Regions from separate parts of the Pseudomonas acericola genome, predicted to be linked through region 1. Evidence: riboswitches for the same ligand, from Rfam matches in the RefSeq annotation. Region 1 holds a riboswitch; the other holds the start of a gene.
The links. Region 1 has a riboswitch for manganese ahead of mntP (manganese efflux pump MntP). Riboswitches for the same ligand answer to the same signal wherever they lie in the genome.
Positions count from the first base shown of each region.

Region 2: another riboswitch for manganese. It lies ahead of ACU688_RS07070 (TMEM165/GDT1 family protein); the one in region 1 lies ahead of mntP (manganese efflux pump MntP).

Region 1 covers NZ_JBRFJB010000005.1:125,418-128,820, forward strand. The annotation lists gene ACU688_RS20080 (secretin and TonB N-terminal domain-containing protein) at 1-509, opposite strand, end outside; gene ACU688_RS20085 (hypothetical protein) at 726-1,037, shown strand; yybP-ykoY riboswitch at 1,077-1,245, shown strand; gene mntP (manganese efflux pump MntP) at 1,259-1,822, shown strand; gene ACU688_RS20095 (NAD(P)-dependent alcohol dehydrogenase) at 1,923-2,990, opposite strand; gene ACU688_RS20100 (alpha/beta fold hydrolase) at 3,138-3,403, shown strand, end outside.
Region 2 covers NZ_JBRFJB010000002.1:222,625-226,027, reverse strand. The annotation lists gene ACU688_RS07080 (2-hydroxyacid dehydrogenase) at 1-963, shown strand, start outside; gene ACU688_RS07075 (methyltransferase) at 994-1,992, shown strand; yybP-ykoY riboswitch at 2,043-2,164, shown strand; gene ACU688_RS07070 (TMEM165/GDT1 family protein) at 2,253-2,837, shown strand; gene ACU688_RS07065 (M48 family metallopeptidase) at 2,919-3,403, opposite strand, start outside.

The sequences.
Region 1 (3,403 bases):
ACCAGTGCTTCATCGCGTTGTTCATCGCCGGTGGAGCTGACCAGCCGGCTGTACTCGATCAGCCCATCCGGGTTGACCCACACCTGCACCAAGGCGCGAAAACTGCCGGGACGGGTCAGGGGCGAACCGCACAGGCTGGTTTCGATGGCCTGCTGCAAGGCCGTGGCGTAGCTGTTGTTGATCCGCGCGGCGTTGCGGGCCGACGCGCCCTTGGTGGTGGCAGGCCGGCTAGCCTGCGCCAGTTGCAGGGTGAATGCATCACTGCGGGCATAACGCGCCATCAGGCCACTCCCGGTCAGCAACATTGCCAGAGCCTCCTGCGCCGTGAAGCGCCCATGCACGCTGATGGAGCGCCGGCCCCGGGTCAGTTCGCGGTCCACCAGCACCGCCATGCCGGTGGCGCGGCTGTACGCTTGCAGGGCGTGCTCCAGGTTTTGCGCCGGCAGGTCCAACGTCAGCAATGCGGGTTCCGCCTGCGCCGCGCGGCCTCCTGCCAGCAGCCACAGCAAGACCAGGGCGCATACGGCGCGCCGCCAGGCTCCCTGTTCACCCCCCGCTCTGCATCGCTGCACGGCCGACGTGTCCTTGAAAACCGTCATCCTGAGGCCAGTTTATGAACCTGATGTTACGGTGATGGCAAAAAAAACGTCACGGTGACGGGATGCCCGCTGCACTACACTTTCAAGCCTTACCGGCCCACTTCCCAGGGCCTGCCAGGAGGCCCGATGAAACTGTTCCCCACCCTTGCCAGCCTGTTGCTGTGCGCCGCCCTGCCCGTGCTTGCCCACGCCGACAACAGCAAGAGCACCTGCACCGAAGTCTCGGTAGACGGCTACAAGGCGCCCGATTACGGCTGCCTGAGCCAACAGATGGGCAGTGACAGCAATGCGACCAAGGCGGCGAAGAAAAACCGCGAGGCGCAAAACATTCCCATCGATAAACGCGCGCCGAATGCCGTGGGTCTATCCACTCCGGCAGCCACCAGTGTGCGCATGGGCAATAGCTTCGGCACCTCGGTGAAACCGCAACGGCCTTGAGCCTTTTGACGAAATTTTCATCTGTGCCTGCCTATGATCGCCCCCCTCGTTGGGGAGTAACCGGCTTCTGACCCTGTTGGAAGCGTTCGTATCAACATATTCGGCAACCTGCCGTGGTACGAACATCGCTTTGCGGTTGGTGAGACCAGCGACACTTCCATGCCTAAAGTCGGGCGCGTGGATGTGTCGTTGTGTCATATAGCCCGACTGGAAGCCTTACCGTGAACCCCATTTCTCTGATCCTCCTGGCCCTGGCCATGTCTACCGACGCCTTTGCGGCGGCCATCGGCAAAGGCTCCAGCCTGCACAAACCGCGCCTCACCGAAGCCCTGCGCGCCGGCCTGATCTTTGGCGTGATCGAAGCCATCACCCCGATGATCGGCTGGGCCATCGGCCACGCCGCCACCCGCTGGGTGGAAGACTGGGACCACTGGATCGCCTTTACCCTGCTCGTCGCCCTGGGCTTGCATATGATCTACAACGGGTTGAAGGCCGAGGATGAAGAGGTTGAAAAGCCGACCCAGCACTCCTTCATGATTCTTGCCGTAACTGCCTTCGCCACCAGCATCGATGCACTGGCGGTGGGCGTGGGCCTGGCGTTTGTCGATGTGAATATCCTGGTGGCGTCGGCGGCGATTGGCCTGGCGACCATGACCATGGTGACCATCGGCATGATGCTCGGGCGCGTGCTGGGCACGGTGGTGGGCAAGCGTGCAGAGATGGTGGGCGGGGTGGTGTTGATGGTGGTGGGTGCGACGATTTTGTATGAGCACTTGTCGGTCTAAGCAACAGCACTGAGCAAACAGGTGGGTGCAGGCTTTTCTGTGGGAGCTGGCTTGCCTGCTCCCACAGAAAGCAAGGCCCACATTCAGGTGGGCCGTGTTTTCAGGCCGCGTTGCGTTCTTTTTTCAGGCTGTCCATATCAATCACAAACCGATACTTCACATCGCCCTTGAGCATCCGCTCATACGCATCATTGATCCCCTGGATATCGATCATCTCGATGTCCGAGACAATCTTGTGCTTGGCACAGAAATCCAGCATGTCCTGGGTCTCCTGAATCCCGCCGATCAACGAACCCGCCAGGCTGCGGCGCTTGAAGATCAGGTTGAATACCGACGGCGACGGGTGCGGGCTGTCGGGGGCGCCGACCAACGTCATGGTGCCGTCACGCTTGAGCAGGTTGAGGAACGCGTCGAGGTCGTGGGGCGCGGCGACGGTGTTGAGGATGAAATCCAGGCTGTTGGTGACCTTGGCCATCTCGTCCGCATTTTTCGACACCACCACCTGGTCGGCGCCCAGGCGCAGGCCGTCTTCGCGTTTGTTCGGTGAGGTGGTGAACAAGGTCACATGGGCGCCCATGGCGTGGGCGATCTTGACTGCCATATGGCCAAGACCACCAAGGCCGACCACGCCGACTTTCTTGCCGGGGCCGACCTGCCAGTGGTGCAGCGGCGAATAGGTGGTGATGCCCGCGCACAGCAATGGCGCCACGGCTGCCAGGTTGCTGTCGTCGTGGGAAATGCGCAGTACGAACTTCTCCTTGACCACGATGCTGTCGGAGTAGCCGCCAAAGGTGTTTTCACCGCCAAACACCGGGCCGTTGTAGGTGCCGGTAAAACCGTTCTCGCAGTACTGTTCCTCGCCCTCGGCGCACGACGCGCAGTGCTGGCAGCTGTCCACCATGCAACCAACGCCGGCGAGGTCGCCGACCTTGAAGTTTTTCACGCTGGCGCCCACCGCCGTGACGCGGCCAACGATTTCATGGCCGGGCACCGACGGGTACAGGGTGTTGTGCCACTCGTTGCGCGCGGTGTGCAGGTCGGAGTGGCAGACGCCGCAATACAGAATGTCGATCTGCACATCCTCCGCCCCCGGTGCGCGGCGCTCGAAGGTGTAGGGCTTGAGGGCATCCTTGGCGTTCTGCGCGGCGTAGCTGTATGTCTTGGCCATTTCGTTCACCTGTGTGATCGGACAGTGGAAGTCAGTGGACCAGCATAGACGCTGAACCGTTCAACCGAGCACACCGGTACAAGCCCTTCGTCCGGTTTCACGCAATAGTAAGCTAGAGTTTTCAGCCCACCCACCCAGGAGTTTTCCATGAGCACATTCGTTGCCAAAGACGGCACCCAGATCTACTTCAAGGATTGGGGCAGCGGCAAGCCCGTCCTGTTCAGCCACGGCTGGCCGCTGGATGCGGACATGTGGGAATACCAGATGGAATACCTGAGCAGCCGCGGCTACCGCACCATCGCCTTCGACCGCCGTGGCTTTGGCCGCTCGGACCAGCCGTGGACCGGCAACAACTACGACACCTTCGCCGACGACATCGCCCAGCTGATCGAGCACTTGGACCTCAAGGACGT
Region 2 (3,403 bases), on a different contig from region 1:
ACGAACAATCGCCGCGCCGTCTTCCTCGATCACCCCTCCCTGGACCTGGGAGACCTCGACCTCAGCGAGCTGCAAAACAGCTTCAGCGAACTGCAATTATTCGAGCAGACCACGCCGCAGAATGTGATCGAACGCCTGCAGGGCGCCGAGGTGGCGATCAGTAACAAAATCGCGATCAACGCCGAAACCCTGGCGGCCTGCCCGGACCTCAGGCTGATCCTGGTGTCAGCCACCGGTACCAACAATATCGATCTGCAAGCCGCCCGCGCCCAGGGCATCACCGTGAGCAACTGCCAGGGCTACGGCACGCCGTCGGTGGCGCAGCATACGATCATGTTGCTGCTCAACCTGGCGACACGCTTGCAGGACTATCAACAGGACGTCAGCGCCGGCCAGTGGCAGCAAGCCAAGCAGTTCTGCCTGTTGGACCATCCGATTGTCGAGTTGGAAGGCAAAACCCTCGGCCTGCTCGGCCACGGTGAGTTGGGCAGCGCCGTGGCGCGCCTGGCCGAAGCCTTTGGCATGCGCGTGCTGCTCGGCGCCATTCCCGGCCGCCCTGCCCGCGCCGATCGCGTGCCGCTGGATGAGCTGCTGGCCCAGGTGGATGCCCTGACCTTGCACTGCCCCCTCAACGAACACACCCGTGATTTTATCGGCGCCCGCGAACTGGCTCTGCTCAAACCGGGCGCGTTTATCGTCAACACTGCGCGCGGTGGCTTGATCAACGAACAGGCCCTGGCCGATGCCTTGCGCAACGGCCATCTGGGCGGTGCGGCGACCGACGTACTCAGCGTGGAGCCACCGGTCAACGGCAACCCGCTGCTAGCCGGTGACATCCCTCGGCTGATCGTCACGCCCCACAACGCCTGGGGCAGTCGCGAAGCGCGCCAGCGCATCGTCGGCCAGCTGGCAGAAAACGCCCGGGGCTTTTTCAGCGGCGCCCCGCTACGTGTCGTCAGTTGATAAACTGCGCTCCTTTTCAAGGAGCAGACCATGGATCCGCGCAGTGAAGTACTGCTTCGTCAGGCCGAACTTTTTCAAGGCAACCTGCTGCTGGTAGGTTTGCCCGCCGACGACCTGCTGGGTCGCCTGCCCAACGCCCACGGCTGGTGCTGGCACGCCGGCGACCAGGCGGCACTCGATGCACGTTTTCCCGAGCGCAGCCAGTTCGGGGTCAATGTGCCCAAGCGTGCATTTGATGCGGCGGTGATTTTCCTGCCCAAATCCAAAGACCTCACCGACTACCTGCTCAATGCCGTGGCCGCACGTTTGCCCGGCGCCGAGCTGTTTCTGGTGGGTGAGAAAAAAGGCGGCATCGAAAGTGCTGCCAAGCAGATGATCCCCTTCGGCAAGCCGCGCAAGCTGGATAACGCGCGGCATTGCCAACTGTGGCAAGTCACCGTGGCCAACGCGCCGCAGGCGGTCGAACTGGAGAGCCTGGCTCAAGTGTTCGAAGTGCCGTTGCCTGAAGGGCCGCTGAAGGTCGTGAGTCTGCCGGGGGTGTTCAGCCACGGTCGCCTGGATCGCGGGACTGAACTGCTGCTGGAGCATCTGGACAAACTGCCGAGCGGCCACCTGCTGGACTTCGGCTGCGGCGCGGGCGTGTTGGGCGCTGCAGTCAAACGTCGTTACCCACACAACACCGTGACGATGCTCGACGTGGATGCCTTCGCCGCCGCCAGCAGCCGCCTGACCCTGGCTGCCAACGGTCTGGAAGCCGAGGTGCTGACGGGCGACGGGATCGACGCCGCGCCGATGGGTTTGAACACGATTCTGAGCAACCCGCCGTTCCACGTCGGCGTACACACCGACTATTTCGCGACGGAAAACTTGCTGCGAAAAGCGGCGAAACACCTGGCAAAAGGTGGCGAACTGCGCCTGGTCGCCAACAGCTTCCTGAAGTACCAACCGCTGATCGAAGAGCATCTGGGCGTGTGCGCAATCAAAGCCGAAGGCAATGGTTTCCGCATCTACCGTGCCAAGCGCGGCTGACGGGCGTTTGAAAAAGAAGGCTTGCCGAATGGGTTTTGCCTAGGCAGAATCCGCTCCGTCCTAGGGGAGTAGTCTCCCACGAGCGCCGCGCTCGTCCGGCATACGTCAACATACTTGGTCAACAGACCATGGCGTATGCGACCCAGGTGTCCGCACAGACGGACCGGGGTTTGACAAGACCTATGACACGCACACCTTACCCGGGGCGGGAAGGCTGTACGTGTCATAGCCGTGTCGACCCGCCCCTGGAAACCTACCTGATGCTGGATTCATTACTCGTTCCTACCGCAATCGTTGCCTTGGCCGAAATCGGCGACAAGACGCAACTGCTCGCGCTCATCCTTGCCGCACGCTTTCGCAAACCCTGGCCGATCATCGCCGGCATCGTCGCCGCGACACTGGCCAACCATGCGGCCGCCGGTGCCGTGGGGGCGTGGTTTGGCAGCTTCTTCTCGGATGCGGTGTTGCACTGGATCCTCGCGGCAAGCTTCTGCGCCACCGCGTTGTGGACTTTGGTGCCGGATAAACTCGATGACGACGAAGCCAGCACCACCCGCAAGTTCGGGCCGTTCCTGACCACGTTGATCGCATTCTTCCTCGCTGAAATCGGTGACAAGACCCAGATCGCCACGGTGATGCTGGCGGCACAGTATCCCGAGTTGTGGCTGGTGATTATCGGCACCACCCTGGGCATGTTGATTGCCAACGTACCGGTGGTTCTGGCGGGGAATTTTGCCGCGGAGAAGCTGCCGCTGACCTTGATTCGTCGATTGGCGGCTACGGCGTTCTTTGTGCTGGCGGTGGTTGCGGTGTACAAGGCGATGCAGAGCAGCGGCTGGATCTAGCAGCAAGCCGCAAGCTAAAAGCTGCAAGAAGAAGCAGTGCTTTTTCTTGCAGCTTGAAGCTGGAAACTTACCGCTAAAACTTCAGGACTTCTTGGCCTGCTGATACAACGGCATCACCTTCGGAATCGCCGCCTGCAACGAAGCAATCCGGCTATCCGACGCCGGGTGAGTGCTCATGAACTCAGGCGGCGCCCCTTCCGAAGCCTTGGCCATCTTGTTCCACAGCGTGATCGCCGCATTTGGGTTGTAACCCGCACGGGCCGACAGTTCCAGGCCGATCAGGTCTGCTTCGTTTTCGTTGGCCCGGCTGTTGGGCAAGGTCATGCCGTAGTTGGCCACGGTATCGGCCAATGCCAGGCTGTCCTGGCCCAGGCCGAACAACGCGCCCGCGCCCTGCTTAGCCATCTGGATGCCATAGGCCTTGGACATGGCTTCGCGGCCGTGTTCGCGCAAGGCGTGGGCAATTTCATGGCCCATCACCGCAGCCAGCTCGTCATCCGTCAACTTGAGGTTGTCGATCAGCGCGCTGTACACGAAGATCTTGCCGCCAGGCCCGCAGTTGGCGT